DNA from 4 places in the Kitasatospora sp. NPDC059160 genome. Region 1 is predicted to be linked to each of the others. Evidence: riboswitches for the same ligand, from Rfam matches in the RefSeq annotation. Region 1 holds a riboswitch; each other region holds the start of a gene.
The links. A riboswitch is a leader RNA that binds a small molecule or an ion and turns the genes downstream of it on or off. The one in region 1 is predicted to bind cobalamin.

Region 2: another riboswitch for cobalamin. It lies ahead of ACFXOZ_RS17715 (FecCD family ABC transporter permease); the one in region 1 lies ahead of ACFXOZ_RS01160 (peptidase).
Region 3: another riboswitch for cobalamin. It lies ahead of ACFXOZ_RS30475 (cobalamin biosynthesis protein); the one in region 1 lies ahead of ACFXOZ_RS01160 (peptidase).
Region 4: another riboswitch for cobalamin. It lies ahead of metE (5-methyltetrahydropteroyltriglutamate--homocysteine S-methyltransferase); the one in region 1 lies ahead of ACFXOZ_RS01160 (peptidase).

What each region holds. Positions count from the first base shown of each region.
Region 1 is NZ_JBHZCN010000002.1:27,482-34,698, forward strand. It holds gene ACFXOZ_RS01140 (SpoIIE family protein phosphatase) at 1-3,166, shown strand, start outside; gene ACFXOZ_RS01145 (peptidoglycan-binding protein) at 3,897-4,235, shown strand; partial or broken gene ACFXOZ_RS01150 (enoyl-CoA hydratase-related protein) at 4,538-4,735, shown strand; gene cobF (precorrin-6A synthase (deacetylating)) at 4,782-5,540, opposite strand; cobalamin riboswitch at 5,652-5,800, shown strand; gene ACFXOZ_RS01160 (peptidase) at 5,899-7,005, shown strand; gene ACFXOZ_RS01165 (flagellar hook-length control protein FliK) at 7,035-7,217, shown strand, end outside.
Region 2 is NZ_JBHZCN010000036.1:61,499-68,715, reverse strand. It holds gene ACFXOZ_RS17735 (amino acid ABC transporter ATP-binding protein) at 1-718, shown strand, start outside; gene ACFXOZ_RS17730 (CGNR zinc finger domain-containing protein) at 854-1,441, shown strand; gene sodX (nickel-type superoxide dismutase maturation protease) at 1,453-1,896, opposite strand; gene sodN (superoxide dismutase, Ni) at 2,073-2,468, shown strand; cobalamin riboswitch at 2,568-2,713, shown strand; gene ACFXOZ_RS17715 (FecCD family ABC transporter permease) at 2,809-3,861, shown strand; gene ACFXOZ_RS17710 (ABC transporter ATP-binding protein) at 3,858-4,658, shown strand; gene ACFXOZ_RS17705 (ABC transporter substrate-binding protein) at 4,703-5,698, shown strand; gene ACFXOZ_RS17700 (GNAT family N-acetyltransferase) at 5,770-6,246, shown strand; gene ACFXOZ_RS17695 (anti-sigma regulatory factor) at 6,384-6,794, shown strand; gene ACFXOZ_RS17690 (RNA polymerase sigma factor SigF) at 6,951-7,217, shown strand, end outside.
Region 3 is NZ_JBHZCN010000085.1:19-7,235, forward strand. It holds gene ACFXOZ_RS30470 (transcriptional regulator) at 118-810, opposite strand; cobalamin riboswitch at 1,004-1,135, shown strand; gene ACFXOZ_RS30475 (cobalamin biosynthesis protein) at 1,243-2,199, shown strand; gene ACFXOZ_RS30480 (cobyric acid synthase) at 2,196-3,710, shown strand; gene ACFXOZ_RS30485 (putative cobaltochelatase) at 3,707-5,788, shown strand; gene cobO (cob(I)yrinic acid a,c-diamide adenosyltransferase) at 5,795-6,400, shown strand; gene ACFXOZ_RS30495 (cobyrinate a,c-diamide synthase) at 6,405-7,217, shown strand, end outside.
Region 4 is NZ_JBHZCN010000011.1:44,804-52,020, forward strand. It holds gene ACFXOZ_RS06895 (SpoIIE family protein phosphatase) at 1-2,557, shown strand, start outside; cobalamin riboswitch at 2,729-2,898, shown strand; gene metE (5-methyltetrahydropteroyltriglutamate--homocysteine S-methyltransferase) at 3,076-5,391, shown strand; gene ACFXOZ_RS06905 (hypothetical protein) at 5,487-6,215, opposite strand; gene ACFXOZ_RS06910 (hypothetical protein) at 6,236-6,595, opposite strand; gene ACFXOZ_RS06915 (glycoside hydrolase domain-containing protein) at 6,592-7,217, opposite strand, start outside.

The DNA of each region.
Region 1 (7,217 bases):
GGAGGGCGGATCGGCGCGCCTGGCGGCCTCGTCCGGCATCGACGCCGCCCACCCCGCGGCCCCGGCGCGCCTTCCCGCCGACACGGAGGTGCCGTGGCCCGTGGCGGCGGCCCGCCAGGGACACAGCCGGGTGGTGGACCTGGACGCGGCACCGGTCTTCGACGGACTGCCGCACGGGATGTGGAGCGAGCCGCCGGCCCGGGCACTGGTGGTCCCGCTGACGCGCGCGGGGGAGAGCCCGGACGGTTTCCTCGTGTCCGGGCTGAACCGGTTCCGGCCGCTGGACGGTGACTACCGCGCCTTCCTCGGCCTCGTCGCGGGCCACCTGGCCGCCGGGATCGCCAGCGCCCGCGACCACGAGGCGCAGCGGCGGCGTGCCGAGGAACTCGCCGAACTGGACCGGGCGAAGACCGCGTTCTTCTCCAACGTCAGCCACGAGTTCCGCACCCCGCTGACCCTGATGACGGGTCCGGTCGGGGACCTCCGCCGACGGCTGGCCGACGCCGGAGAGGACGTCCGGGCCGATCTGGAGGCCGTCCACCGCAACGGCCTGCGGCTGGGCCGGCTCGTCAACGCCCTGCTCGACTTCTCCCGCATCGAGGCGGGACGGTTGCGGGCGGCTCCGGTGCCCGTCGACCTCTCGGCGGTCACCGCCGACCTGGCGTCCGTTTTCCGCTCCGCGATGGAGGCGGCGGGCCTGGCGTTCGAGGTCGACTGCCCGCCCCTGCCGGCCCCGGTCGCGCTCGACACGGGACTCTGGGAGCAGGTGGTGTTCAACCTGCTCAGCAACGCCCTCAAGTTCACACCCGAAGGCGCGGTGCGGGTGCGGGTACGCGCGGTGGACGGGCGCGCGGAACTGACGGTGCAGGACACCGGCACCGGCATCCCCGCCGCCCAGCTCCCGCACCTGTTCGAACGGTTCCACCGGGTGGACAATCCCCGGGCACGCTCGCAGGAGGGCAGCGGCATCGGCCTGGCCCTGGCCAGGGAACTGGTCGAACTGCACGGGGGCACTCTCACCGCCGTGTCGGTCGAGGACGAGGGCAGCAGCTTCACCGCGGCCCTGCCGCTCCGCCCCGGGGCGCGGCCGACGGAGCCCGCCAGCTCCGGTCCGCCGTCCCCGGGGGCGCAGTCCTACCTTCAGGAGGCCCTGGGCTGGCTCCAGGACGCCGAGGAGCCCGACGGCCGGTACGCCGACCCTTCCCGGGACGGCTCCCCCGCGACCGCCGCGGCCGCCACCCGCGTGCTGGTCGCCGACGACAACGCGGACATGCGCCGCTACCTCGCGCGCATCCTGCGCGGCGCCGGCCACTTGGTCACCGTGGTTGCCGACGGTCGGCGCGCACTCGCCGCGGCCCGGGCCCACCTCCCCGACCTGGTGGTCAGCGACGTGATGATGCCCGGTCTGGACGGACTCCACCTGGCCCAGGCCCTGCGGACCGACTCCCGCACCGCAGGGGTGCCCATCCTCCTCCTCTCCGCCAGGGCCGGACAGGAGGCCGCCGTCGAAGGACTGGCGGCGGGCGCGGACGACTACCTGGTCAAGCCCTTCGCCGCCGCCGAACTCCTCGCCCACGTACGCTCGATCGTCGACCTGTCCCGGGTCCGCAGCCGACACGCCCGCTGGCGCACCGCGCTGGTCGACTCCCTCCATGACGCCTTCTTCGTCTGCGACGGGGACGGCGCCGTCGTCGAGACCAACCCGGCCTTCGCCGCACTGCTCGGCCACGGCCCCGAACACCTCCCCAGCGCCCCGCCCCACCCGTGGTGGCCGGACGCCGACACCGAGCCCGACGCGCACCGGCGGACGGCGCGCGCCTTCGCCCGCCTCGTCTCCGGGGACGGCGGCCGTGCCACCCTGTCCGTGCGGCACGCCGACGGGAAGCGGCTGTGGGTGCAAGCGGCCTGCAACCGCGTCCAGGACCCCGACACGGGGACCACCGTCACCGTGGGAACCTTCCGCGACGTCACCGCCGAGTACCACGCGATCCGGCGCGAGGGTGCGGTCGCGGCCTTGGGCGAGATCGTCGCCGACGCGGTCGGCGTCGCCGGGGCCCTCGACGGAGCCGTGGCCGAACTGCGGGCCCTGTGGGACGCGGAACGGGTGCTCGCCGTACTGCTGCCCCGCGAAGCCGCACCGGTGCCGGTCGCCTGGGCCCCGGCCGCCCAGGAGGCGGCGGCCGTTCCCCGGCACCGCGATCTCGCGGCCGTGGCGGGAGCCCCGATGCTCGCGCCGATGGCAGTGCCGGGCGGGGCCGTGGTCCTGCTGGAGCACCCGGCCGGCCCGCTCGCCCTGCTGGTCGAGCTGGGCGGACGCCGGCCCTTCACCCGCGAGGACGAACTGCTCCTCACCCTGCTCGCCGGTCGTCTGGCCCAAGGGCTCGCCCGAGCCCACCGGATCGATCAGCAGCGCGAGACGGCCATCGCCCTGCAACGCGCCATCCTCGGCCCCGCCGATCTCCCGCAGGACTTCGCGGTCCGCTACGAACCGGCCACCCGCCCCCTGGAGGTGGGCGGCGACTGGTACGACACCGTCCCCCTGCGCGACGGCCGGATCGGCATCGTCGTCGGCGACTGCGTCGGCCGCGGGATCGAAGCCGCCACCGTCATGGGCCAGTTGCGCAGCGCGTGCCGTGCCCTGCTGCTCCAGGACCGCAGCCCGGCCCGCACCCTCGCCGCCCTCGACGAGTTCGCCGCCGGCGTCCCCGGGGCCCTGTGCACCACCGTCTTCTGCGCGGTCCTCGACCCGGTCACCGGTGTCCTTCGGTACTCGATCGCCGCTCACCCGCCCGGCATCGTCGCGCTGGCGGACGGCGGGACCGTCCTGCTCGACGACGGCCGGTCGCTGCCCCTCGCCGTGGCCCCCGACACGGTCAGGCCGGAGGCCGTCGCGGTGCTCCCGGCCGGCTCCGTCCTGCTGCTGGCCACCGACGGCTTGGCGGAACGCCGCGGGGTCCCGCTGCCCGAGAGCGTCGAGCACGCCGCCCGGGCCCTCGCCGAGAACGTCGGACTCCCGCTCGACCGGCTCGCCGACCGGCTGATGCAGACGCTGGCCCCACCCGGCGGTTACGAGGACGATGTCGCGCTGCTGCTGTACCACCACGGCGTCGCCCCGGCCGAAGGGCCACCGGACGGTGACGATCCGATCGGGCAGCAGCCCTGGTGACGTGCCGTGGCATCCACGACGCCGCGCCGCGGGACGACGGCGCGCGACGACCGCTCGGGGCTGCACCCGGCCCCGTCGCCCCGACCTCCGGCTCCCGTACGGCCCCCGGTACCGGGTGTGCAGCAGCCCTCGGCGTTCCGGGCGGGCGTCGTGCCGGGAGCGAGGAGGCGGAACGGCCGTCCGACGACGGCCCGGTGGTGCATGAAGTGGTGGCACGGGGGTAGCCGGAGGTGTGTGGACAGGCCGGCGGCGCGCAGGTTACCCCCCGGACTCGGCGCGCCGCTCCTGTCCTCCGGCCGGTCTCGCTGCGGTGAGACCGGCCCCACTCCTCTCCCGGGTGGTCTTCGTCCGACGCTGCCGCCTCGGGCCGTGCGCCTCCCTGGTGTGTGCTTCGCGCACGTTCTCTCCTCGGTCCATTCCGAAGGTTCTGGGGCTGGGTCGGGCAGGTCGTCGCCCCCGGTGGGGACGGGCGGCCCTGACCCTGGCCCCGCAAGTGGTGCGCGACCCTCACCCACCGGATTCCGGTCACCGCCGGCGGCGGCCGCACCACCGGCGACGTCCAGCTCGCCCACTGGATGGGCAGCCTGACTGGTTTCTTTCTTGATCATTTCAGGTAGGATCCCTGGCGCTGATGACTGGTCTTCGTCATCACCAGAGCCACCGGGGGATGGCCCCAGAAATGGATGTAGTCGCTATGAGAGCACGCGCACTGGCACGTGTCGCTGCGGGCGTGACGTTGTCACTGTCCGTGGTCGTCGGCCTCAGCGGAACGGCCGAGGCCTCCACCACCGCCCCTTACGTGCAGAAGGGGTCGCACGGACCCGCGGTTTCGTGTGTTCAGGCCTTCCTGAACGGTGTCGGCCTCGGCCACAGGATCGCCGTGGACGGCGACTTCGGGCCGGATACGGAGGGCATGGTCGAGGACTTCCAGCGCGCGTACGGCAACGGCCTCAGCAGGGACGGCATCGTCGGGCCCAAGACCGGTACCGCCCTGTGGAATTCGTACTGGCAGATCAATCCGCAGGGCGGCTTGCAGTACTGCTACGACTACATCCCGACGAACTCGTAGCCTCGCTGATGATGCCGGACGGCCCCGGCGCTCCTGCGCAGCGGAGATCCCGTTCCAGCACCGCACCCGCCAGAGCCCGACGTACCGCGCTCACGCCCCCGACGTCGACAACCCGGCGTCCGGCGCTGATGATCGGCCCTTCGGACCGTGAACCACTCCTTGCCCTCGGCGGAGCTGTACGCCAGGACGATGATGCCCGCGATCGATGCCGGCCAGCGAGATGATCGAGCCGCGGGAGAGCAGCTGGATCACCCCGGTGGCGATCGTGAGCCACTCGATCACCAGCACCGTCTTCCGGGTCCGCCGAGACCGTCGCGGCGATGTCCACCCCGGCGGCGGTCATGCTCAAGGAGAGCGTCAACCGCTCCTTCGAGACGACGCTCGCCGAGGGCGTCCGCTTCGAACGCCGGCTGTTCCACTCGGTGTTCGCCACGGCGGACCAGAAGGAGGGCATGGCCGCCTTCGCCGAGAAGCGGGCGCCGAAGTTCGAGCACCGCTGACGGTCCGCGCGTGCGCAGCCCCCTCGCCCGGGGCGGCGCACGCCGGTCAGCCCTCCGACCGCCGCAGCAGGTAGGTGTCCATGATCCAGCCCTTGCGCTCGCGTGCCGACTCGCGCAGCTCGCGGATCCGTGGGGCGGCTTCGGTCAACGGCCCGGCGACCAGGATCTCGTCGGGAGTGCCGAGGTAAGCGCCGTAGTGGATCTCCAGTCCCTGGGGGTCGAGGCCGGTGAAGGCGGCCCGGCCGTCGAGCATCACCACCACGTCGTCCACCCCCTCGGGGAACCCCTCGGCCAGGCGGCGGCCGGTGGTGATCTGCACCGGGCGGCCGACCCGGGTCAGGGTGGTGCGGTGGGCGGCGGCGAGCGCGGAGACACTGCTGATGCCTGGGACCACCTCGTAGTCGAACGCGACCGCGCCGCGGGCCCGTACGTCCTCCACCACCGCGATGACGCTGTCGTAGAGGCCCGGATCCCCCCAGACCAGGAAGGCACCCGTCTCGCCCTCGCCGAGGTGCTCGGCGGCCAGCCGCTCGACCAGGTCGGCGCGCCGGAGGCGCCAGTCGTCCACGGCGGCGGTGTACGCGGGCGTGGTGCGGTCCCGCTCCGCGTCCGGTGCCTCGACCACCCGGTGCCCGGGCCGGCCGTGCTCGGTCAGCATCCGGCGCCGCAGGTGGATCAGGTCCTGTCGTTCCTCGCTCTTGTCGAGGATGAAGAACACGTCCGTGCGACCGATCGCCCGGACCGCTTGCAGGGTGAGGTGGTCGGGGTCGCCCGCGCCGATGCCGATGACGAAGATGTGCCGCATGGGAGCCATTCTGCCGTCCCTGAGGACCTGGCCAGGACGGCGGGGAGAGGAGCGCGCGTCGCGACGGCGGGTGCCGGGCAGCGTGGTGTCGCGCTCGAACCCTTGACCGGATCTTTTCCGTGTCGCCATGATGGGCCGTCAAGTTGTGACTCCGCCCTCGGGGGAAGTCCGGTTCGAGTCCGGCGCTGACCCGCAACGGTAGGCCTCCGACTCCGCGTCGGTGGCGAGCCCGAGTACCCGTCGGCGGAGGTGTGTCGTCCACTCCTCCCGTCGTGGTCTGCGGGCCGGAGCTCAGAGGGCTGCCCGGTGCGTCGCCGAGGCCCTCCGGGCCCCTGTGTGCGGGCCCGGAAAGGTCTCCATGCCCGCGCTCCGCCGCACCCTCGGTCTGCTCGCGATACCCGCTCTCGCCCTTGCCGCCGCGCTTCCGGCGGCCACCGCCGCGAGTGCCGCGCCCGCCGCCCCGACCTCGTCCGCGACGTTCCGCCCCGACGCCGCCGCGGGCGGCTGGCTGGCCCGCCAGCTCGTCGGCGGCGACCACTTCGAGTCCGTCTTCAACGGGACCGCCTACCCCGACCAGGGCCTGACCATCGACGCGGTGCTGGCCTTCGCCGCCTCGCGCAGCTCCGACGACGCCGCCGCGAAGGCCACCGCCTGGCTGGCGAAGCCCGAGATCATCAGCGGCTACCTCGGCGACGGCACCACCGAGGCCTATGCGGGCGCGACCGCCAAGCTGCTGCTCGCCGTCGAGGTCCGCGGCGGGGACCCGACGGCCTTCGGCGGCGTCGACCTGCCGGCCCGGCTGCGCTCGCTGCAGACCGCCGGAGGCCGCTTCTCCGACCGCTCCCAGTGGGGCGACTACAGCAACGCCTTCGGCCAGTCCCTCGCCCTGATCGCCCTGCACCGCACGCCCGGTGACGCCCCGGCGGCGGCCGTCGACTTCCTGGCGAACAGCCAGTGCGCGGACGGCGGCTTCCCGGTCTCCTTCGGCCAGGCCGCCTGCACCAGCGACCCCGACGCCACCGCGCTCGCCGTCCAGGCCCTCGCCGCCACCGGTCGCGCCGCCAAGGCGAACACGGGACTCGGCTGGCTCACCGCCCACCAGAACGGCGACGGCGGGTTCGCGGCCGCCGGGGCGACCGCCTCCAACGCCAACACCACCGGCCTGGCCACCCAGGCGCTGTTCTCCGGCGGGCGCCTGGCCGCCGGGTTCAAGGGCTGGAGCCGGCTGGTCAAGTTCCAGCAGGACTGCTCCGCCGACCAGGCGGTCCGCGGCGCCGTCGCCTACGACGCGAGCGGTTTCAACGCGGGCAACGGTGCCCGGGCCACGGCACAGGCCGTCCTCGGCCTCGCGGGCACCCCGCTGGCCACGCTGTCCGCCGCCGGTGCACGCCCCGGCGCCCCTACCCTCGCCTGCCCGGCCACGGACACGGCCAGGGACACGGCCACGCCCACGGCCGTGCGCTGAACGAGCCTGACTCCAGGAGGATTTCACCGATGACCGACACCTTCACCGCGGTCCGCCCGGCCCGCCGTGCCCGCCCGGCCCGCCGTACGCTCGGGTCGATCGCCGCTGCGGCGGCCCTCACGGCCGGCCTGCTCGGCGTCTCCGCCGTCCAGGCCCCGCAGGCGCGGGCGGACGCCTGCACCGGCACCACCGGGGTCACCGTCGTGGTCGAC
Region 2 (7,217 bases), on a different contig from region 1:
AATGGTCGAGGTGCTCAAGGGCATCGACCTGGAGGTCAAGCAGGGCGAGGTGTTCTGCCTCATCGGCCCGTCCGGCTCCGGCAAGTCGACCTTCCTGCGGTGCATCAACCACCTGGAGAAGATCAACGGCGGCCGCCTCTGGGTGGACGGCGAACTGGTCGGCTACCGGCAGAAGGGCGACAAGCTCCACGAGCTCAAGGACCGCGAGGTCGCCGTCAAGCGGCGCGACATCGGCATGGTCTTCCAGCGCTTCAACCTGTTCCCGCACATGACCGCGATGGAGAACGTCATCGAGGCGCCGGTCCAGGTCAAGCGCGAGAGCAGGGCCGAGGCCCGGGAGCGCGCGATGGCCCTGCTGGAGCGGGTCGGCCTCGCCGACAAGGCGAAGAACTACCCCTCGCAGCTGTCCGGCGGCCAGCAGCAGCGCGTGGCGATCGCCCGCGCGCTGGCCATGAAGCCCAAGCTGATGCTCTTCGACGAGCCCACCTCGGCGCTCGACCCGGAGCTGGTCGGCGACGTCCTGGACGTCATGCGCGGCCTGGCCGAGGAGGGCATGACGATGGTGGTCGTGACCCACGAGATGGGCTTCGCCCGCGAGGTCGGCGACGCCCTGGTGTTCATGGACGGCGGTGTGGTGGTCGAGTCCGGCAACCCCCGCGAGGTGCTCACCAACCCCCAGCACGAGCGCACCAGGGCCTTCCTCTCCAAGGTCCTCTGAGCCCGTACGGTCGGCGCCCGGCAGACGACTTCCTGCCGGGCGCCGACGTTTTCCCCAGCCGGGTAATAGGCTGGAAGCGCCCAGCCCGTTACCGGAACCATCCGGGCCCGTTACGCAACCACTGGAAGGACCGCCGTGGAGCTCGCCTCGTACGCCGACCTCGCCGTTCGGCTGGTGAACACCGAGGAACCCGAGCGCGGCACCGACACGCTGACCTCGGTGGACGCCGTGCGCGCCCTCTTCTCCGACTCCTCCCGCGCCGCCGCGCTGGCCGACGAGTCCGACGTGCCCCGGCTGCGGGCGGTGCGGACCAGGCTGCGCGGAGTGTTCGAGGCCGCCGCCGAGGGGGACGAGATCCGGTCCGTCGACCTGCTGAACAGCCTGCTGATGGAGTACCCCGTCAGCCCGCTGGTCTCCGGGCACGACTACCTGGACGACGCCGGCCGGCCGCGCTGGCACCTGCACCTGGCCGACAACTCGCCCACCGCCACCGCGCACTTCAGCGCCGTCGCCTGCATGGGCCTGGCCGTGCACCTCACCGAACTGGGCGCCGACCGGCTCGGCATCTGCCAGGCCGCGCCGTGCCGCAACGCCTACCTGGACACCTCGACCAACCGCTCCCGCCGCTACTGCTCCGACCGCTGCGCGACCCGCGCCAACGTCGCCGCGTACCGGGCCCGCAAGCGGCTGGAGGCCGAGGCCGCGCTGGGCACCGGGCAGTAGCCGGCCGGGGCTCAGAGCTCGTCGACGAAGACCCCGAACCGCCGGGCCAGGCCCGGCACCCGGGCCAGCCGGGGGCCGAGCAGCAGCCGCTCCAGCCCGCGGCCCGGCGCCAGCCAGGCGGGGCTCGGCCGCAGCCGCAGCAGCACCCGGCCGAGCACCAGCTCGTCCGGGACCGGGCCGTAGCTGCGGCTGTCGCTGTCCACCGGACGGTTGTCGGACAGCAGCCACCAGCCCTTCGGGCGGCGCTCGGCGGCCCGCTTCACCACCAGCAGGTCCTGCTGGAACGGGTGCCGGAACAGCACCACCGCGCCGGGCCGGATCGGCGCCCCGTAGCGGACCAGCAGCCGGTCGCCCTCGCGCAGGGTCGGGACCATCGACGGGCCCGTCACGTCGACCAGCCCGAACGGCACCGCGCCGCCCTGCCCGCCGCCCTGCGGCTCCGCGCTCCGCGCCATGGCTCCTCCTCCCGGACCGACCGCCCCAGTCTGCCGTACGGACCGTCATCCGTTCGATGTCCGGATTACCCCGGTTCCGGGTCCGTCTTTCGCCCTAGGCCCACCGCCCGGCCGCGAAACCCGGAGGCCGGAAGGGTAATCTCGGGCGCGGGAAGACGATCTAAGGAAGGACTCCCATGTTCTCTCGTCTGTTTGCACCGCGTGCCACTGCTCACGCCCACTGCGACCTGCCGTGCGGTGTCTACGACCCCGCCCAGGCCAAGCTGGAGGCCGAGTCGGTCAAGGCCACCCAGGAGAAGTACCAGGCCAACGAGGACCCGCACTTCCGCGCCCGCGCCATCATCATCAAGGAGCAGCGCGCCGAGGCCGTCAAGCACCACATCTCGGTGCTGTGGAGCGACTACTTCAAGGCCCCGCACTTCGAGAAGTACCCGCAGCTGCACCAGCTGATCAACGACACCCTGAAGGCCGCCTCGGCCGCCAAGGCGTCCACCGACCCGGCCACCGGCCAGGCCCTGCTGGACCTGATCGCGGAGGTCGACAAGATCTTCTGGGAGACCAAGCAGGCCTGAGCCTGACGCGTCGCCACCCGGCCGCCCCCGTCCGCACCGTCGGACGGGGGCGGTCGTGCGTTCCCGTGCCCCCGCCCCGGGAACGGACCCCGGTAAGGGTTGCCTACCCTGAGTGGCTGTTATGCTGCCAGGGCGTCCGAGGGGGAAGTCCGGTGAGAATCCGGCGCTGACCCGCAACGGTGAGCACGGCCCGCGGTCCCGGGGCCGGGCCAGCCCGATCGCCCCCGGCCGCTGGACTCCCGACAACTCGCCGTGGACTGCGAGGGGAAGGCGCCCGGGCCCGGCCCCGGCCGGCGCCCGCCCCGGCACACCCGCGGCCCGAGGCAAGGCGCGCCCGCCCGTGAGTGACCCCGTCCGCCGAATACCGACCCTCCCGCTCGCCCTCGGCCTCGCCGCCGCCCTGCTGCTCTCCCTGGTCTGCGGCGTCGCGCTCGGCGCCTCCGGAATCGAACTCCCGGACGTCCTGCGACTGTTGGGCGCCGGGCTGACCGGCGGACGGCTGGACGCGAGCGACGCGGCGGCGTACGCGATCGTCTGGGAGCTGCGGCTGCCGCGCACCCTGCTGGCCGCCGTGGTCGGCGGCGGGCTCGCCGCCACCGGGGTCGCCGTCCAGGCCCTGGTGCGCAACGCCCTCGCCGACCCCTTCGTCCTGGGCATCTCCTCCGGCGCCGCCGTCGGCGCCAACGCCGTCCTGCTGCTCGGCGCCTTCGCCTCGCTCGGGGTGTGGGCGATCTCGGTCTCCGCGTTCGGCTCCGCGCTGCTCGCCATGGTGCTGGTCTACCTCGCCGCCCGCACCGCGTACGGGCTCACCCCGCTGCGGCTGGTGCTCACCGGCACCGCGCTCTCCTACGGCTTCTCCGCCCTGACCACCCTGATGGTCTTCTCCGCCGACCACGCCGAGGCCGCCCGGGACGCCATGATGTGGCTGCTCGGCAGCCTCGGCGGCGCCACCTGGGGCTCGGTGCCGATCGCGGCCGCCACCGTCCTGGCCGGACTGGCCTACCTGGCCTGCGCCGCCGGACGGTTGGACGCGCTCGCGATGGGCGACGAGACCTCCGCCTCGCTCGGCGTCGACCCCGACCGGCTGCGCCGGGAACTGTTCGTGGTCACCGCCGCCGTCACCGGCACCGTGGTCGCCGTCAGCGGGGCGATCGGCTTCGTCGGACTGCTGATGCCGCACCTGGCCCGGATGCTGGTCGGCGCCGGGCACCGCCGGGTGCTGGCGATCGCGCCGCTCGCCGGGGCGCTGCTGCTGGTCTGGGTGGACATCGCCTCCCGCACCCTGCTGGCGCCCGCCGAACTGCCCGTCGGGGTGTTCACCGCGGTGCTCGGGGTGCCCGCCTTCCTGCTGATGATGCGCCGCCGCGGCCAGGCCTTCGGAGGCCGGCGATGACGGGCCCGACCCCTTCGACCGGCGCGGAGGACCTGCGGGTCGACGGCGTCTCGGTGGAACTGGCCGGCGCCCGGCTGGTCCACGAGGTGAGCCTGACGGCCGCCGCCGGGCAGGTGATCGGACTGATCGGCCCGAACGGCAGCGGCAAGTCGACCCTGCTGCGCTGCGTCTACCGGGTGCTGCGCCCGGCCGGCGGGACCGTCAGGCTGGGCGGCGACGACCTGCACGCGCTCACCGCCCGCGACACCGCCCGCCGGGTGGCCGCGCTGACCCAGGAGCACCCCGCCGAGTTCGAGTTCACGGTGGCCGAGGTGGTCGCCATGGGCCGGCTGCCGCACCGGCGAGGCCTCGCCGCCGGCCCGACCGCCGGGGACCGGGAGCGCTGCGCCGCCGCGCTGCGCCGGGTCCGGGCCGACCACCTCGCCGAACGCGCCTTCCCGAGCCTGTCCGGCGGCGAGAAGCAGCGGGTGCTGATCGCCCGCGCGCTCGTCCAGGAACCGCGCCTGCTGGTGCTGGACGAGCCCACCAACCACCTCGACATCGCCCACCAGTTGGAGGTGCTGGCACTCGCCAGCGAGGCCGGGCCGACGGTGCTCACCGCCCTGCACGACCTCAACCTGGCGGCGGGCCACTGCGACCGGCTGTACGTGCTGGAGGCCGGCCGGATCGTCGCCGCCGGCGAGCCCCACGAGGTGCTCCGCCCCGAACTGCTGGCCGAGGTGTTCGGCGTCCGGGCCACCCCCGTCCGCCACCCCGGGACCGGCGCCCTCCAGCTGCTGTTCGACCGTCTCGCCTGACCCCCCGCGAATCCCCGGGACCGTTCCGATCCGAAGGAACCCGTATGCGCACCAAGGCCGTTGCCGCCACCGCCCTGCTCACCCTCGGGCTGACCGCCTGCGGCGCCGAGATCGCCCCCCGCCCCGGCGCCGCCACCGCCTCCGGCCACTACCCGGTGACCGTGACGAACTGCGGCGAGCGGCTCACCTTCGCGCAGAAGCCCGCCCGGGTGGTGACCAACGACGTCAACATCACCGAACTGATGCTCTCCCTCGGCCTCGCCGACCGGATGGCCGGCTACGTGATGCCCGACGACAAGGGGCAGGTCGACAAGGTGGCCTGGAAGGACGGCTACCGGCAGACCGACTGGCTCTCCAAGAAGGTGCTCACCAAGGAGATCGCCCTGGACGCCAAGGCCGACCTGGTGTTCGCCGGCTGGCACTACGGCTTCGACGAGGGCACCGGGGTCACCCCGCAGGCGTTCAAGGCGCTCGGCGTGGACTCCTACGTGCTCAGCGAGTCCTGCCGCAGCGGCAAGGGCTCCGAGCGCGGGGTGATGGACCCGCTGGAGGCGCTCTACACCGACCTGGCCAACCTGGGCGCGATCTTCGACGTCGAGGACCGCGCGGACAAGCTGATCGCCGAGTCCAGGGCCACCATCGCCGCCGTGCCGCAGCCGGAGCGCCGCCCGTCCGTCTTCCTGTACGACAGCGGGCAGGACAAGCCGTACACCGCCGGGAAGTTCGCCGCCGCGAACGAGATCATCGCGAAGGCCGGCGGGACCAACGTCATGGGCGACCTCGCGGACACCTGGGTCACCGCCGGCTGGGAGAGCGTGGTGCAGCGCGACCCCGAGGTGATCGTGATCAACAACTACGCGACCCCGGGCGCCGAGGAGAAGCGGACGTTCCTCAAGTCCTTCCCGCCGCTGGCAAACGTCGCCGCGATCAGGAACGACCGGATCTTCGTCATGGACTACGTCGACCTGGTCGAGAGCCCGCGCAACCCGGCCGCGATCAGCACCCTGGCCGGGTTCCTGCGCACCGTCCCGGCCCGCTGACCGGCGCGACCGACGATCGGACCCCGCTCCGGCCCTGGGCCCGGGCGGGGCCCGCGCAGTAGGCTCGCGGCATGATCCGCACCGCCGTCGTCACCGACGTTCCCGTCGTCCTGGCCATGATCCGTGAGCTCGCGGAGTACGAGAAGGCCCCCCAGGAGGCGGTGGCCACGGAGGAGCAGCTGCGCGAGGCGCTGTTCGGCGCCGCCCCGGCGCTGTTCGGCCTGATCGCGGAGGACCCGGCCACCGGCGAACCGGTCGGCTTCGCGCTCTGGTTCCTCAACTTCTCGACCTGGCGCGGCACCCACGGGATCTACCTGGAGGACCTCTACGTCCGCCCGCAGGCCCGCGGCGGCGGCCACGGCAAGGCGCTCCTGCTGGAGCTGGCGAGGATCGCCGTCGAGCGCGGCTACGCCCGGGTCGAATGGTCGGTGCTGGACTGGAACCAGCCCTCGATCGACTTCTACCGCTCGCTCGGCGCGGTGCCGATGAACGGGTGGACGGTCTACCGGCTCACCGATGAGGCACTCACGGCCGCCGGGAAGCGTTGAACCCACGCACGGAGTAGGGGCAAAGCCCCTGCCACCCTGCGTCGCAATGCCTTACCATGAGTAACTCCCGCACCGGGTGCGGAGGACGCCCCCTCGGGGGTACCAAGCAAGCACAGCGCGTCACCCAGGAGGCAAGGGTGTCCCAGATCGACAGCGATCTCGGAGTTCAGGACTTCGTGGAGGTCCGGCTGCCCGCGGCAGGGGCCTACCTCTCCGTGCTGCGAACAGCGACGGCCGGGCTTGCCGCCCGGCTGGACTTCACCCTCGACGAGATCGAGGACCTGCGGATCGCGGTGGACGAGGCCTGCGCCATCCTGCTCCAGCAGGCGGTGCCCGGCTCCGTCCTGTCCTGCGAGTTCCGGCTGGTCGGCGACTCGCTCAAGGTGACGGTCTCCGCTCCGACCACGGACGGCAAGGCGCCCGAACGCGACACCTTCGCGTGGACGGTGCTCTCCGCGCTGGCCGGCGAGGTGGACTCCTCGGTCGCCGAGGACAACACCGTGACGATCAGCCTGCACAAGAAGCGCGGCGGGTCCGCCGCCCACTGACCGGGCACCGAGCAGCAGCACCCTGCAAGGGCCGTCCGCCGCACCCCACCCGGGGCCGGTGGGCGGCTCCCGGTACCGCCCACCGGCGGTACGACCAACGAGACGATGCCGGGGCCGACGGCCCCGGTGCTCCCGGAACGGAACGGGGGAATGGCCGTGAGTGATCTGGACCGTACCGGCCTCGCGACGGCGGGACCTGCCGTACCGACCCAGGCGAGCGTTTCCGGCCTCGCCGCCAACGACGAAGCGCACCCGAAGGACGCCCACCGGATGAGCCACCCGACCGAGCCGACGTCTGAGCCGACGCCCGCCTCCACTCCCCCGCCGGAACCGGCGGCGGAGGGCGCGGACCTGCACGGCGCCGTGCCCGCCCAGGGCTCGCACCGCACCGGCGCACCGGACCGGGAGGCCGCCCGCGCGCTG
Region 3 (7,217 bases), on a different contig from region 1:
CCCTCCCGCAGCGCGTCCCTCTCGCCTTGGGCGGGTGGTGGGGGGGGAGGGGGTGGTGGGCGCGCGGGGCGTTGCCCGCGCGCCCGTGCAGGTGGGTTTCCGGCTCCTTGGGGGTGGTCAGACGGGGATGGTGGGGTGGTGGGTGCTGAGGAGGTGCCAGAAGCGGGGGGTGAGGGGTGGGGTGGGGGTGGTGGGGTGGGTGGTGGTGCCCCAGTGGGAGGGGATGTGGTGTTCCTGGTGGAGGACGGGGAGGACGGCGGCGAGGTCGGGTTCGGGGACGGGGACGAGGCGGGCGATCGGGCGGAGGTGGGGTTGCCAGCGGCCGGCCACGCACTGGCGGAGCAGGGCGTCGAGGGTCTCGCGGCGGCCGGTGGCCTCGACGAGTTCGGTGAGGCGCAGGCCGAGGACCTGGGCGAGGGCGTGGGTCTGGTCCGGGTCGCCGTCCCAGTCGCCGGTCAGTTCGGCCTGGCGGTAGGTGGGCAGGGGGATGCCGACCCGTTCGGCGACGGTTTCCGGGGGGAGTTCCCGGGCGAGGCGGTGGTCGCGCAGGCTGACGGGGTGGCCGGGCATCAGGGCGGCGGCCGGGCACCAGAGGGCGCGGGCCAGGGCGATGAACTCGGTCTCGCCGGGGCGCAGCACGCCGTCCTCCCAGGCGAGGACGTGGCCGGGCAGCAGTCGGACGCCGTGTGCGGCCATGCCCTCGGCGACCTGCTCGGGGGTCAGCCCGAGGCCGGTTCGGTGAGCCCGGGCGGCCTCCGGCGAGAACGGCACCGGGGCGGGGGCGGCGACGGGGGGCTTTCTGCGGCGCATGGCCGAACCGTAGGCGTGGCCTGCGGCGCGGCCCCAGCCGCCGAACGCACGAAGCGGGGGCGCCGGGCTCTCGGTGGTACTGGGCGATCGCACAGGGCGGGGGCGGGTGCGTCGTGTGACCAACCCCTCCGTGACCTCGGTTGACTCCCGGTTCGGGCGCGTGATGGGATCCTGGGGCCAAACGGAGGCATGGAGAGGAAGCCGGTGCGAGTCCGGCGCGGTCCCGCCACTGTCACCGGGGAGCACGCTCGGAAAGTGCCACGGCGGACCGTCAGGGGCCGTTGGAAGGCCCGGGGGTGCGTCGGACCCGGAAGCCAGGAGACTCTCGCCCCCGGTACGTCGATCCAGGGCGCGGACCCTGAGTGAGGACACCCACGCGATGCAGGCTGCCCCGCCCGGTTGGATCCCCGGCTTCTCGATGTTGTGCGCCCGCTGACCCGCGCCGCCGCCTTCGGCCTGGGCGCGCTCGTGGGCTACGCCGCCGACGCCCGGTACGCCGACCCGCGCCGCGGCCACCCCGTCGCCCTGTTCGGCACGGCCGCGGGGCGGCTGGAGCGGCGGCTGTGGCGCGACGACCGGGCAGCAGGAGCCGGGTACACCGCGGTGTGCGTGGGTGCGGTCGCGGCCGGCGCGCTCGCCCTGGACCGTACGGTCGGGCGCCGTCCGCTGGGCCGGGCCGCGTTGGCGGCGGCGGCGACCTGGACGGTGCTCGGCGGCACCTCGCTGACCCGGGAGGCCCGCACCGTCGGACGCTCGCTGGCCGCGGGCGACCTGACGGCGGCCCGGGAGCGGCTGCCGCACCTGTGCGGGCGGGATCCGAGTGCCCTGGACGGGCAGCAGATCGCCCGGGCGGTGGTCGAGTCGGTGGCCGAGAACACGGCGGATGCCGTGGTGAACGCACTGGCCTGGGGTGCCCTGGCGGGCACGCCGGGGCTGCTGGCGTTCCGCGCGGTGAACACCCTGGACGCCATGGTGGGCCACCGCTCGCCCCGCTACGCCCGCTTCGGCTGGGCCTCGGCCCGGCTGGACGACGTGGCGGGCTGGCCGGGCGCCCGGCTGACGGCCCTGCTGACGGTGGCCGCCGCGCCCGAGCCCCGGACCGCCTGGCGGGTCTGGCGCCGGGACGGCTCCGCGCACCCGAGCCCGAACGCGGGCCAGGCCGAGTCGGCCTTCGCGGGGGCGGTCGGGGTCCGGCTGGGCGGGACGTTGCGGTACGGGGAGCGGGTGGAGCACCGGCCCGTCCTGGGTGCGGAGTTGCGGCCGGTGACGGTGGACGACATCGAGCGGGCCTGCACGCTGTCCCGGCGGGTGGGCGCGCTGGCGCTGGGTACGACGGTCGCGGGGCACGTCCTGCTGCGCATGCTGATGAGGAAGAGGGGTGGGGCATGACCAACGCACTGCTGGTCGCGGGGACGACCTCGGACGCGGGCAAGAGCGTGGTGACGGCCGGGATCTGCCGGTGGCTGGCCCGCCAGGGCGTGCGGGTGGCGCCGTTCAAGGCGCAGAACATGTCGCTGAACTCCTTCGTCACCGCCGACGGGGCCGAGATCGGCCGCGCCCAGGCGATGCAGGCGCAGGCCGCCCGGGTGGAGCCGGAGGCGGCGATGAACCCGGTGCTGCTCAAGCCGGGCGCGGACGGCCGCAGCCAGGTGGTGCTGCTGGGCAGGCCGGTGGCCGAGGTGGGCGCGCTGGACTACCGGGAGCGCAAGCCCGTCCTGCTGGAGCGCGCGCTGGAGTGCCTGGCCGATCTGCGCGCCCGCTACGACGTGGTGGTGTGCGAGGGCGCCGGCTCCCCCGCCGAGATCAACCTGCGCGACCGGGACATCGCCAACATGGGCCTGGCCACGGCCGCCGCGCTGCCGGTGGTGGTGGTCGGGGACATCGACCGCGGCGGGGTGTTCGCGGCGATGTACGGGACGCTGGCGCTGCTGTCGGCGGAGGACCAGCGGCACGTGGCCGGCTGGTTCGTCAACAAGTTCCGCGGTGACGCCCGGCTGCTGGCGCCCGGGCTGGAGATGCTGCACGAGCTGACCGGCCGTCCGGTGCTGGGCACGCTACCGATGCTGCCGGGCCTGTGGCTGGACGCCGAGGACTCGCTGGACCTGTCCACCGTGGTGGACCGGGTGGACGGGCGCGGGCCGCTGGGGGCGGACGTGCTGCGGGTCGCCGTGGTGCGCTTCCCGCGCCTGTCGAACTTCACCGACCTGGACGCGCTGGCCCAGGAGCCGGGCGTGCTGGTGCGCTGGGCGACCCGGCCGGAGGAGCTGGCCGACGCCGACCTGGTGGTGCTGCCCGGCACCCGGGCGACCGTGGCGGACCTCGCCTGGCTGCGCGAGCGCGGCCTGGAGCCGGCGTTGAAGGCGCGGGCGGCGGCCGGGCGGCCGGTGCTCGGGGTGTGCGGCGGCTACCAGATGCTGGCGCACTCGATCGAGGACGAGGTCGAGTCGAAGGCCGGTGTGGTCGACGGACTCGGGCTGCTGCCGACCCGGGTGCGCTTCGGCGTCGAGAAGGTGCTGGCGCGGCCGGTCGGCGAGGCGTACGGGCAGCGGGTGGAGGGGTACGAGATCCACCACGGGGTGGTGGCCGTCGAGGGGGGCGTTCCCTTCCTGGACGGTTGCCGGGTCGGCTCGGTCTGGGGCACCACCTGGCACGGCGCGCTGGAGAACGACGGCTTCCGCCGTGAACTCCTGCGCGAGGTCGCCGACTTGGCGGGCCGGGCGTTCGTACCGGCGCCGGACACCTCGTTCGCCGTGGCGCGCGAGTCCCGGCTGGACCGGCTGGGCGACCTGATCGAGGAGCACGCGGACACCGACGCGTTGTGGAAGCTGATCGAGGGCGGGGTGCCGGCGGCCGGATCGCTGCCGTTCCTCCTGCCCGGAGCACCTGGGAGTGACGCATGAGTGAGGTCCGCTATCCGTTCACCGCGATCGTCGGGATGGCCGACCTGCGGCTCGGGCTGCTGCTGAACGCGGTCTCCCCGGCCGTGGGCGGCGTGCTGGTGCGCGGCGAGAAGGGCACCGCCAAGTCGACCATGGTGCGCGCGCTGGCCGGGCTGCTGCCCGCCATCGCCGTCGTGGACAGCTGCCGGTTCGCCTGCGACCCGGCCGGGCCGGACCCGCAGTGCCCGGACGGCCCGCACGCCACCTTTGGGAGCCACCAACGGCCTTCCCAGCTGGTCGAGTTGCCGGTCGGCGTGGCCGAGGACCGGATCGTCGGCTCGCTCGACCTGGAGCGCGCGCTGGCCGAGGGCGTCAAGGCGTACGAGCCCGGCCTGCTCGCCAAGGCGCACCGCGGCGTGCTGTACATCGACGAGGTGAACCTGCTCCAGGACCACGTGGTGGACCTGCTGCTGGACGCCGCCGCGATGGGCCGCTCCTACGTCGAGCGCGAGGGCGTGTCGGTACGGCACGCGGCGCGGTTCCTGCTGGTCGGCACCATGAACCCGGAGGAGGGCGAGCTGCGGCCGCAGCTGCTCGACCGCTTCGGCCTGACCGTCGAGATCGCCGCCACCCGGGAGCCGGCCGAGCGCGCCGAGGTGGTCCGGCGCCGGCTCGCCTACGACGCCGATCCGGCCGGGTTCGCCGACCGGTTCGCGGCGGAGGAGCGGGAGCTGGCCGAACACATCACCGCGGCGCGGGAGTTGCTCCCGAAGGTCGAGCTGACGGATGTGGCGCTGCGTCAGATCACGGCGGTGTGCGCCGCGTTCGAGGTGGACGGGCTGCGCGCGGACATCGTGATGGCCCGCACCGCGGTCGCGCTGGCCGCCTGGGCCGGGCGGACGGAGGTGCTGGAGGAGGACGTCCGCAAGGCCGCCCAGCTGGCCCTGCCGCACCGGCGCCGCCGCAACCCCTTCGACGCCCCGGGGTTGGACGAGGAGCAGCTGGACCGCACGCTGGAGGAGCACGCCCAGCCGGAGGAGCCGGAGGTCGAGCCGGATCCGGAGGGTGACGGGCCGGAGCCCGACGGGGACGGTCCGGACGGGGGCGGTGACGGCGGCCCGGGTGACGGCGGCCCCGACGGCGGCGGCGCGCCCGAGCCGGCCGACGGCGCGGCCCCGGAGCCCGCGGCCACGGACACCGAGGCGCCCGAGCCGCAGCCCGTACCGGCCCAGCACCCCTCCCCCGCCCGGGAGTCGGCACCGGTCGCGGCCGGGGACCCGTACCGGACGCGGCTGTTCACCGTGCAGGGCACCGGCCACGGCGCCCAGGGCCGGCGCTCCCCCGCCGAGACCACCGGCGGGCACACCGTCCGGGCCCGCCGCCCGCAGGGTGCGCTCAGCCGGCTGCACCTGACCGCGACCCTCCAGGCCGCCGCGCCGCACCAGGTGGCGCGTGGGCGGGCCGGCCGGGCGCTGGTGCTGCACAAGGACGACTTCCGCGAGCAGGTGCGCCAGGGACGGGAGTCCAACCTGGTGCTGTTCGTGGTGGACGCCTCCGGCTCGATGGCCGCCCGGCAGCGGATGACCGCCGTCAAGGGCGCGGTGCTGTCGCTGCTGATGGACGCCTACCAGCGCCGGGACAAGATCGGCATGATCACCTTCCGCGGCGCGGACGCCGAACTGGCCCTGCCGCCCACCTCCTCGGTGGAGGTCGGCGCCGCCCGGCTGGAGACCCTGCCCACCGGCGGGCGCACCCCGTTGGCGGCCGGCCTGCTGCGCGCCCACGAGGTGCTGCGGGTCGAGCGGCTGCGCGACCCGAACCGGCGCCCGCTGCTGGTCGTGGTGACCGACGGCCGGGCCACCGGCGGGCGGGACGCGCTCGCCCGCTCCCAGCGGGCGGCCACCCTGTTCGCCGCCCAGGGCACCGCGAGCGTGGTGCTGGACTGCGAGTCCGGGCCGGTCCGGCTGGGCCTGGCCCGCACCCTGGCCGGGCTGCTCGGCGGCAGCGCCGTCAGCCTGGACGAGCTGCGCGCGGAGGGCGTGGCCTCGCTCGTCCGCGCCAACCGACCCGTCTCCACCTCGATCCGAAAGGCGGCCTGAGCCGACATGCCCAAGGGTGTCCCCGAGAGCGTTCCCGACGACGGCCTGACGACCCGTCAGCGCCGTACCCAGCCGATCACCGCCGTGCACACCGGCCCCGGGAAGGGCAAGTCCACGGCCGCCTTCGGCATGGCGCTGCGGGCCTGGAACCAGGGCTGGTCGGTCGGGGTGTTCCAGTTCGTGAAGTCCGCCAAGTGGAAGGTCGGCGAGGAGAACGCGCTGCGCGTGCTCGGCGCCTCCGGCGAGGGCGGCACCGTCGACTGGCACAAGATGGGCTCCGGCTGGTCCTGGATCCAGCGCTCCGCCGAGCAGGAGATGACCAGCGAGGAGGCGGCCAAGGAGGGCTGGGAGCAGGTCAAGCGCGACCTCGCCGCCGAGACCTACCGCTTCTACGTCCTGGACGAGTTCACCTACCCGATGCACTGGGGGTGGATCGACCCGGAGGAGGTCGTCGCGGTGCTCCAGGACCGCCCCGGCAGCCAGCACGTCGTCATCACCGGCCGGTACGCGCCCGAGGCGCTGACCGGGGTCGCCGACCTGGTCACCGAGATGACCAAGGTCAAGCACCCCATGGACGCCGGCCGCAAGGGCCAGCGCGGTATCGAGTGGTGACCTCTTGAACAACGTCCCCCGCCTCGTCGTCGCGGCGCCCTCCTCGGGCGCCGGCAAGACCACCGTCGCCACCGGCCTGATCGCGGCGCTCGCCGCGCGCGGGCTGGCGGTGTCGCCGCACAAGGTCGGCCCCGACTACATCGACCCGGGCTACCACGCGCTCGCCGCCGGGCGCCCGGGCCGCAACCTGGACGCCTTCATGTGCGGGCCGGAGCGGATCGCGCCGCTGTTCCTGCACGGCGCGGCGGGGGCGGACGTCGCCGTGGTCGAGGGCGTCATGGGCCTGTTCGACGGGGCCTCCGGGCGCGGGGAGCTGGCCTCCACCGCGCACGTCGCCAAGCTGCTGCGGGCCCCCGTGGTGCTGGTGGTGGACGGCTCCTCGCAGTCCCGCTCGGTGGCCGCGCTGGTGCACGGCTTCGCCTCCTGGGACCCGCAGGTGCGGCTCGCCGGGGTGATCCTCAACCGGGTCGCCTCCGACCGGCACGAGCACCTGCTGCGCGAGGCCCTGGAGGAGGGCTCCGGGGTGCCCGTGCTGGGCGCGCTGCGCCGCTCGGCGGCCGTGGCCACGCCGTCCCGGCACCTCGGGCTGATCCCGGCGGTGGAGCGCTCGGCGGAGGCCTTGCAGGCCGTTGCCGACATGGGCTCCCTGGTGGCGGCTTCGGTCGATCTGGACGCCGTACTGGAACTCGCCCGTACCGCACCGGCGTTGGACGCCGAAGCATGGGATGCCTCGGCGGAGGTCACGCCGGTCGGCGGGCGGCCGCGGATCGCGGTGGCCGGCGGTGCGGCGTTCTCCTTCTCGTACGCGGAGAACGCC
Region 4 (7,217 bases), on a different contig from region 1:
CCCACCGGAGCAGCCCGCAGCCGATCGCGCTCGGGCGGCGGACCCGGCCACCGTCCTGCCCAGGGTCGGCGCCCAGCGCACCCCGGCCGGTCCGCAGCCGGTCGGCGACGCAGCCCCGCCCGGCGAGGCGTCCCCGTCGTACGGTCCGGAACCGACGGGCCGCCCGGCAGCCCCGGGCGGCCCGGACCCGGACCCGGACCCGGACCCGGACCCGGACCCGACGGCGACCGCCATGGGCCGGCTCGCCAGCACGGTGGAGTGGCTGCGCCGGGAACTCGACCAGGCCCAGGCCGACTCGGCGGGCCGCGCCGTGGTAGAGCTGGCCGTCGGCGTCCTGGTGGAACGGCTGCGCTGCGGCCCCACCGAGGCCGCCCGCCAGCTGGAGGGCCTCGCCGAGCAGGCCGGGGTGACCACCCTGGCGCTGGCCGCCGACCTGGTCAACCAGGTCGCGGCCGACCGGATCTCCGCACTCGCCCGTGACTTCGTCGCCGGTACGGCCGTCCGTACCACGGACCCGGTCGCCCGCCGGCTGCGCAGCATCGAGGCCGACACTGTCGCGGGCGGCGACGCCGAGAGCGCGGCCCGCTCCATGCTGGAGCACGCCCTGCGGCCGCTCGGCGTGGCCGCGGTGGCCGTCTGGGCCGCCCATCCCGACCTCTCGCTCTCCCTCGCGGGCAGCGCCGGGTTCCAGCCGGAGGAGGCCCGCCGCTGGCGCCACGTACCCCCGGGCGTGCCCACGCCGGCCCGCCGGGCGCTGGACGAACGAGGCACCGTCGCCTACCCCGTGCTCGCCGACGCCTCGCTGCCCTCGATCGGCCAGCACGACGTCCGCGGCGGTCGGCTGGCCGTGCCGGCCGGGGTCGGCGGCCGGCTGATCGGCGTGCTGGAGCTCTGCTGGAACGAGGAACTCCCCGAGCGCTCCCAGCCCCTGCAACGGCAGTTCGAGGCGCTCGCCGAGGTGGCCGCCGCCACCCTGGAGTCCTGGGACGGACGGGAGTTCTCCGCCACCGATCCCGCGGACGCCCAGTTCGACGAACTGCGGCAGCTGGCCGACGGACTGTTCGACCCCTGCCTGGTCCTGCGGCTCGCCCCGGACCACGACGGACTCCCGCCCCGGTTCGTGATCCGGCACGTCAACCCGTCCTTCGCGGACTTCGCCGGCCGGCCGACGGTGGCCATCGTGGGTCGCCGACTGCTGGAGGCCTACCCGCTGGCGGCCGCACCGGGCGGTCTGGCCGAGATGGTCGAGCACGTCTTCGCCACCGGCGAGCCCTTCCGTACCCAGGACATGCGGCTGGCCGCCCTGGTCGACGGGGTGCCGCTGACCGCCCGGGCCCAGGTGGGCATCAGCCGGCACGGCACCCACCTGGTGGTCGTCTGGCGGCTCGACGACGGTACCCCGCGGGTCGCCCGACTGCTCCAGCACGCCCAACGCCTCGGCCGCATCGGCGGCTTCGAGGAGAACCTGGCGACCCGTCGGATCGACTGGAACGAAACCCTGTTCGAGCTGCACGGGCTCGCGCCGACCGACCGGCCGATCGCCCTCGACCAGCTCGCCGAGCACGCCCACCCGGACGACCGGCAGACCATCGGCCGCTTCCTGCGGACGCTGCTGCACCACCGGCGGCCCGCCTCCACCGCCTTCCGCCTCCAGCGCGCCGACGGGGTCACCCGGCACATCCGGGTGGTGGCGGAACCGGTGCACGACCCGGACAGCGGACTGCGCGTGGTCCGCGGCGCCTACCAGGACATCTCCGCCCAGCACTGGACCGAGGTCGCCCTGGCCGCCACCCGCGACCAGCTCGCCCAGAGCGAGCAGCAGGCCGCCGAGCGCAGCCGCCTCGCCCTCCAGCTCCAGCACGCCATCATGCCGCCCGCCCGGGGGCCGCTGGACCTTCACGACCTGCACGTGGCGGTGCGCTACCGCCCCGCCGAGAAGGACCACCTGGTCGGCGGCGACTGGTACGACGCCCTCGTGCTGCCCACCGGCGACGTCCTGATCTGCGTCGGCGACGTCGCCGGGCACGGCATCGAGGCAGCCACCGGCATGGTCGCGTTGCGCAACGCCCTGCGCGGCCTGGCCGCCACCGGTGCCGGACCGGGCCAACTGCTCAACTGGCTGAACAGCGTGACCCACCACCTCACGGACAACGTGACCGCCACCGCCGTCTGCGGGCTCTACGAACCCGCCACCCGGCGGCTGCGCTGGGCCCGCGCTGGCCACCCGCCACCGGTCCTGCTGCGCGAGGGCCGGGCGCGGACCCTCCCGCAGCTCGGCGGGATCCTGCTCGGCGCCGTCGACCAGGCGGACTACCAGGAGGAGGAGATCGTGCTCCGGCCCGGGGACACCCTGGTGATGTACACCGACGGGCTGATCGAGCGCCGCGACGAGTCCCTCCAGGCGTCGCTGAGCAACCTGACGACCCTCGCCGAGCGGGCGCACCGGCTGGCCGCCGAGGGTGGGGACGGCCTCGAGGGGCACCTGGACCACCTGTTGCAGTACAGCGGTGCCGACACCGACGACGACACCTGCTTGGTCGGGGTGGCGGTCGGCTGACCCGGGCCGTCGCAGCGGCCGGAGGCTGACCCCGGTCGCAGGCCGAGGTCGTCGGAGGCTGACGTCGTCTCATCATGTGGACGGTTGTGCGGTTCTCCGGCCGGAAAGCGGCGGGCTGCCCGTAGGGTGGCGGGTGCAGCTGGTTCGCCCCGTCCGCCAGGCGGGGTGTCGTAAGAGGGAACCCGGTGACGCCTTTCAACTGGCCAGTCCGGGACTGCCCCGCAGCGGTGAGTGGGAACGACCGCCGTCATACGCACTGGGCCCGGTTCGGGTCTGGGAAGCGACGGCCAGTAGGTGCCGGTCCTCGAGGAGGACGGGCGGGCCCGCGAGTCCGAAGACCTGCCACTGCCCGGGTGCGACCGTTCGCGCCCGGCCATCCGGTGACCTCGAGGGCGGGTCGGCGACCACACCTGGCGGAGCCGTACCCGTGTGCGGGGGCCCGTCCGGTCCGTCGTCCCTTCGCGTCCTCGTCCCCGTCGCCGGGCACTTGAGGAACCAGACTCGCGAAGGAGAGTCCCTTGACCACGAAGTCCGCAGCCGCGGCGACCCTCGCCACCGCCCACGGCTACCCCCGCCAGGGGCGGGGCCGGGAGTTGAAGAAGGCGATCGAGGGGTACTGGAAGGGCGCCGTCACCGCCGAGGTGCTGCTGGCCACCGCCGCCGACCTGCGCCGGGGGAACTGGCAGCAGCTCGCCGACTCCGGCATCGAGGAGGTCCCGACCGGCGACTTCTCGCTCTACGACCACGTCCTGGACACCACCGTGGCGGTCGGCGCGATCCCGCCGCGGCACCGGGCGGCGGTCGACGCCGACCCGCTGGACGGCTACTTCGCCATGGCGCGCGGCAACCAGGACGTCGCTCCGCTGGAGATGACCAAGTGGTTCGACACCAACTACCACTACCTCGTCCCGGAGCTGGGGCCGGACACCGCCTTCGCCGCGAACCCGGCCAAGGCCGTCGCCGAGCTCAGGGAGGCGCTCGCGCTCGGCCACGGCGCCCGTCCGGTGCTGGTCGGGCCGGTCAGCTACCTGCTGCTCGCCAAGCCGGCGCCGGGGGTGGCCCCCGACTTCCAGCCGATCACCCTGCTGGACCGGCTGCTGCCCGTCTACGCGGAACTGCTCGCGGCGCTCCGGGCCGCCGGTGCGGAGTGGGTGCAGCTGGACGAGCCCGCGCTGGTCCAGGACCGGACCCCGGCCGAGCTGAACTCCGCGGCCCGGGCCTACCGCGAGCTGGGCGCGCCGACCGAGCGCCCCAAGCTGCTGGTGGCGAGCTACTTCGACCGCCTCGGCGACGCCCTGGCGGTGCTGGCCAAGGCCCCGGTGGAGGGCCTGGCGCTGGACTTCACCGGACCGGCCGCCGCCAACCTGGCGGACCTCGCCGCCGTCGGCGGGCTGCCCGGCAAGCGCCTGGTCGCCGGGGTGATCGACGGCCGCAACATCTGGATCAACGACCTGGGCGCCTCGCTGGCCACCCTGGCCACCCTGCTCGGGCTCGCCGACCGGGTCGACGTCGCGCCCTCCTGCTCGCTGCTGCACGTGCCGATCGACGCCACCCTCGAACGCGACATCGACCCGCAGATCGCCCGCTGGCTCGCCTTCGCCAAGCAGAAGGCCACCGAGACCGCGCTGCTGGCCCGCGCCCTGCGCGAGGGCACCGGCGCGATCACCGCCGAACTCGCCGCCAACCGCGCCGACCTGGCCTCCCGCGCCACCTCGCCGATCACCCGCGACCCGGCCGTGCGCGCCCGCACCGCGGCCGTCACCCCGGGCGACGCCCGGCGCGCCCAGCCCTACCCCGTACGGGCCGCGGCCCAGCGGGCCCGGCTCGCACTGCCGCTGCTGCCGACCACCACCATCGGCTCCTTCCCGCAGACCACCGAACTGCGCGTCGCCCGGGCCGACCTGACCGCCGGGCGGATCGACGCCGCCGCGTACCGGGAGCGGATGGAGGCGGAGGTCCGCGAGGTGGTCGCCTACCAGGAGAAGACCGGCCTGGACGTCCTGGTGCACGGCGAGCCCGAGCGCAACGACATGGTCCAGTACTTCGCCGAGCAGCTCACCGGCTACCTGGCCACCCGGCACGGCTGGGTGCAGTCCTACGGCACCCGCTACGTCCGGCCGCCGGTCCTGGCCGGGGACATCTCCCGCCCGCAGCCGATGACCGTCGACTGGTTCCGCTACGCCCAGGACCTGACCGACCGCCCGGTCAAGGGCATGCTGACCGGCCCGGTCACCATGCTCGCCTGGTCCTTCGTCCGCGACGACCAGCCGCTCGCCGAGACCGCCCGGCAGGTGGCCCTCGCCCTGCGCGACGAGGTCGCCGACCTGGAGGCCGCGGGCGCCGCCGTCGTCCAGGTCGACGAACCGGCCCTGCGCGAGACCCTGCCGCTGCGCGCCGCCGGTCGCCCGGCCTACCTGGACTGGGCCACCGAGGCCTTCCGGCTGGCCACCTCGGGCGTGCGCGCCGACACCCAGGTGCACACCCACATGTGCTACGCCGAGTTCGGCGCGATCATGACCGCGATCGACGAACTCGACGCCGACGTGATCTCCCTGGAGGCGACCCGTTCGCACATGGAGGTCGCCGGGGAACTGGCCTCCGCCGGGTACCCGCGCGAGGTCGGCCCGGGTGTCTGGGACATCCACTCCCCGCGGGTGCCGAGCACCGAGGAGGCCGTCGAGCTGCTGCGGGCCGGACTGGCGGCGATCCCCGCCGAGCGGCTCTGGGTCAACCCCGACTGCGGCCTCAAGACCCGCGGCTGGCCCGAGACCCGCGCCTCGCTGGACAGCCTGGTCGCGGCCGCCCGCCGCCTGCGGGCCGAACTCGCGGGCTGATCGGGCGGGTTGATCAGATGGGCTGATCAGGCGGGCCGATCGGACGGGTTCGGGGGCGGGCGCGGCACGGCTGCCGGGCCCGCCCCGTGGGTTGGTCAGCCCGCGCGCTGGGTGCGGGCCAGGGTGCTCGCCTCGGTGCGGCGGTCCGGGGAGGCCACGTCCACCGGGGTGCCGGCGCCCGAGCCGGGGCGTTCGGCCCAGCCGCGCAGGCGGTCGGCGAGCCGGTTCACCCGGCGGTCCTGCGGGCCGAGGGCGAGGTAGAACAGCGACTCGTCCACCTCGTCGTCGTCCCCGCCCCAGCGCACCACGCCCTGGCAGTCGGCGAGGATGTCGCGCAGCACCAGTTCCTGGTGGGCGAAGAGGCCGCCCTTGGCCGAGGCGCCGGGGCGGATGCGGACGGCGGTGCCGGAGGCGAGGTTCGACTCCGGCAGTGCCGTCCGCAGGCCGCCGATCTCCTGCCAGCCGAGCAGGTCGCCGTCGGGGAGTTCCTCCACCTCGTAGTGGAAGCGCCGGATCAGGTGGACGAGGATCTCCTCGACGTCGCCGATCCGGAGGTCGACCGAGAGCCCGGTGCCGGCGACCTGGCGGGTCCAGACGGTGGAGACGTGGTTGGCCTCCTTCTCGATCGTCCAGCCGTTGGCGCTGGTGGGGAGCTTCCGTTCGGTGAGTTCGGGGAGCCCGGGAGCCTGCGGCGGGGTGGTGCCCGGGGCGGCCGAGGCCGTGCCCGGGAGCAGGGCGGCCGTGGCCGCGGCCGCGCCGAGGACGGCGGCGCCCCGGACGGCGGTCCGTCGGGTGACGGTGCGCCGGGTGACGGTGGTCTGCACGTTTTCCAACTCTCTTTCTCCTACAGGACGACGATGAGCACGAAGGTGGGCACCAGGGTCAGCAGGACGCTGGTCGGCCAGTACACCGCGCGGCGGCCGTGCGGGGCGGTGCGGCGCCGCAGGGCGCGGTTGGCGAACCACCACAGGACGGCGGAGCCGAGCACCAGGGGGCCGGGCAGCAGCAGCCACGGCAGGACACCGTCGTTCTCCGTCGGCTCACGGCTGGTCCAACCGAGTGCGGCGAGCGGCCAGTTGGCGGCGAAGTAGTAGAGCAGCCAGACCGGGACGATGCCGGGCACCCCCAGCAGGAGGTTCACGACGGCGGCGGTGGGGGAGTAGTCCCGGGGCCGTTCGGCGTCCGCCGGGGCAGCGGAGCTCACTTGGTGCGGGAGAGCAGGTTGTAGCCCTCCAGGACGTTGTACAGGCCGATCAGCTCGCGGCCGTACTGCTGGGCGTCCTCGCCGAGGCCGTTGTACCGGGCGAGCAGGGCCTGGGTGTCGGCCGGGCCAGTGGTCAGGTCGGGGCGGGCGATCTTGAGCTGGTGGGCGTTGTAGACCGTCAGGTAGGCGACCGAGCGGATGTTGTAGGCCGGGTCCTGGAGCTTGTCCCAGACCTCCCGCAGGTTGGGCTCGGCCAGCGGGGAGCCGTTGATCAGGCCTTCCTTGAGGCAGTAGTTGCGGGCGGCCATGGCGACCCGGGCGAAGATCTGGCCCCAGCCCGTGCTGCAGTCCTCCAGGATCCCGTTGCGGACGCCGGCGTCGGAGACCGCGTCGAGCGGGTTCAGCTTGCGCAGCTCCCACAGGACGGGGGCCTGGATCAGGGCCTTGCGCAGCTTCAACTCGCGGGCCAGCGCGGTGAACAGCCAGTCCGCGCTGAGCACCAGGTCGTACGCCTTGGTGGTGGAGACCCCGCCGAGGGTGACCCAGTCGGAGTCCGTCCAGCCGGAGCCGCCGGTCTCCGGGACGCCGATCGAGGTGAGGTACTTCTGCACGTCGCGCAGCA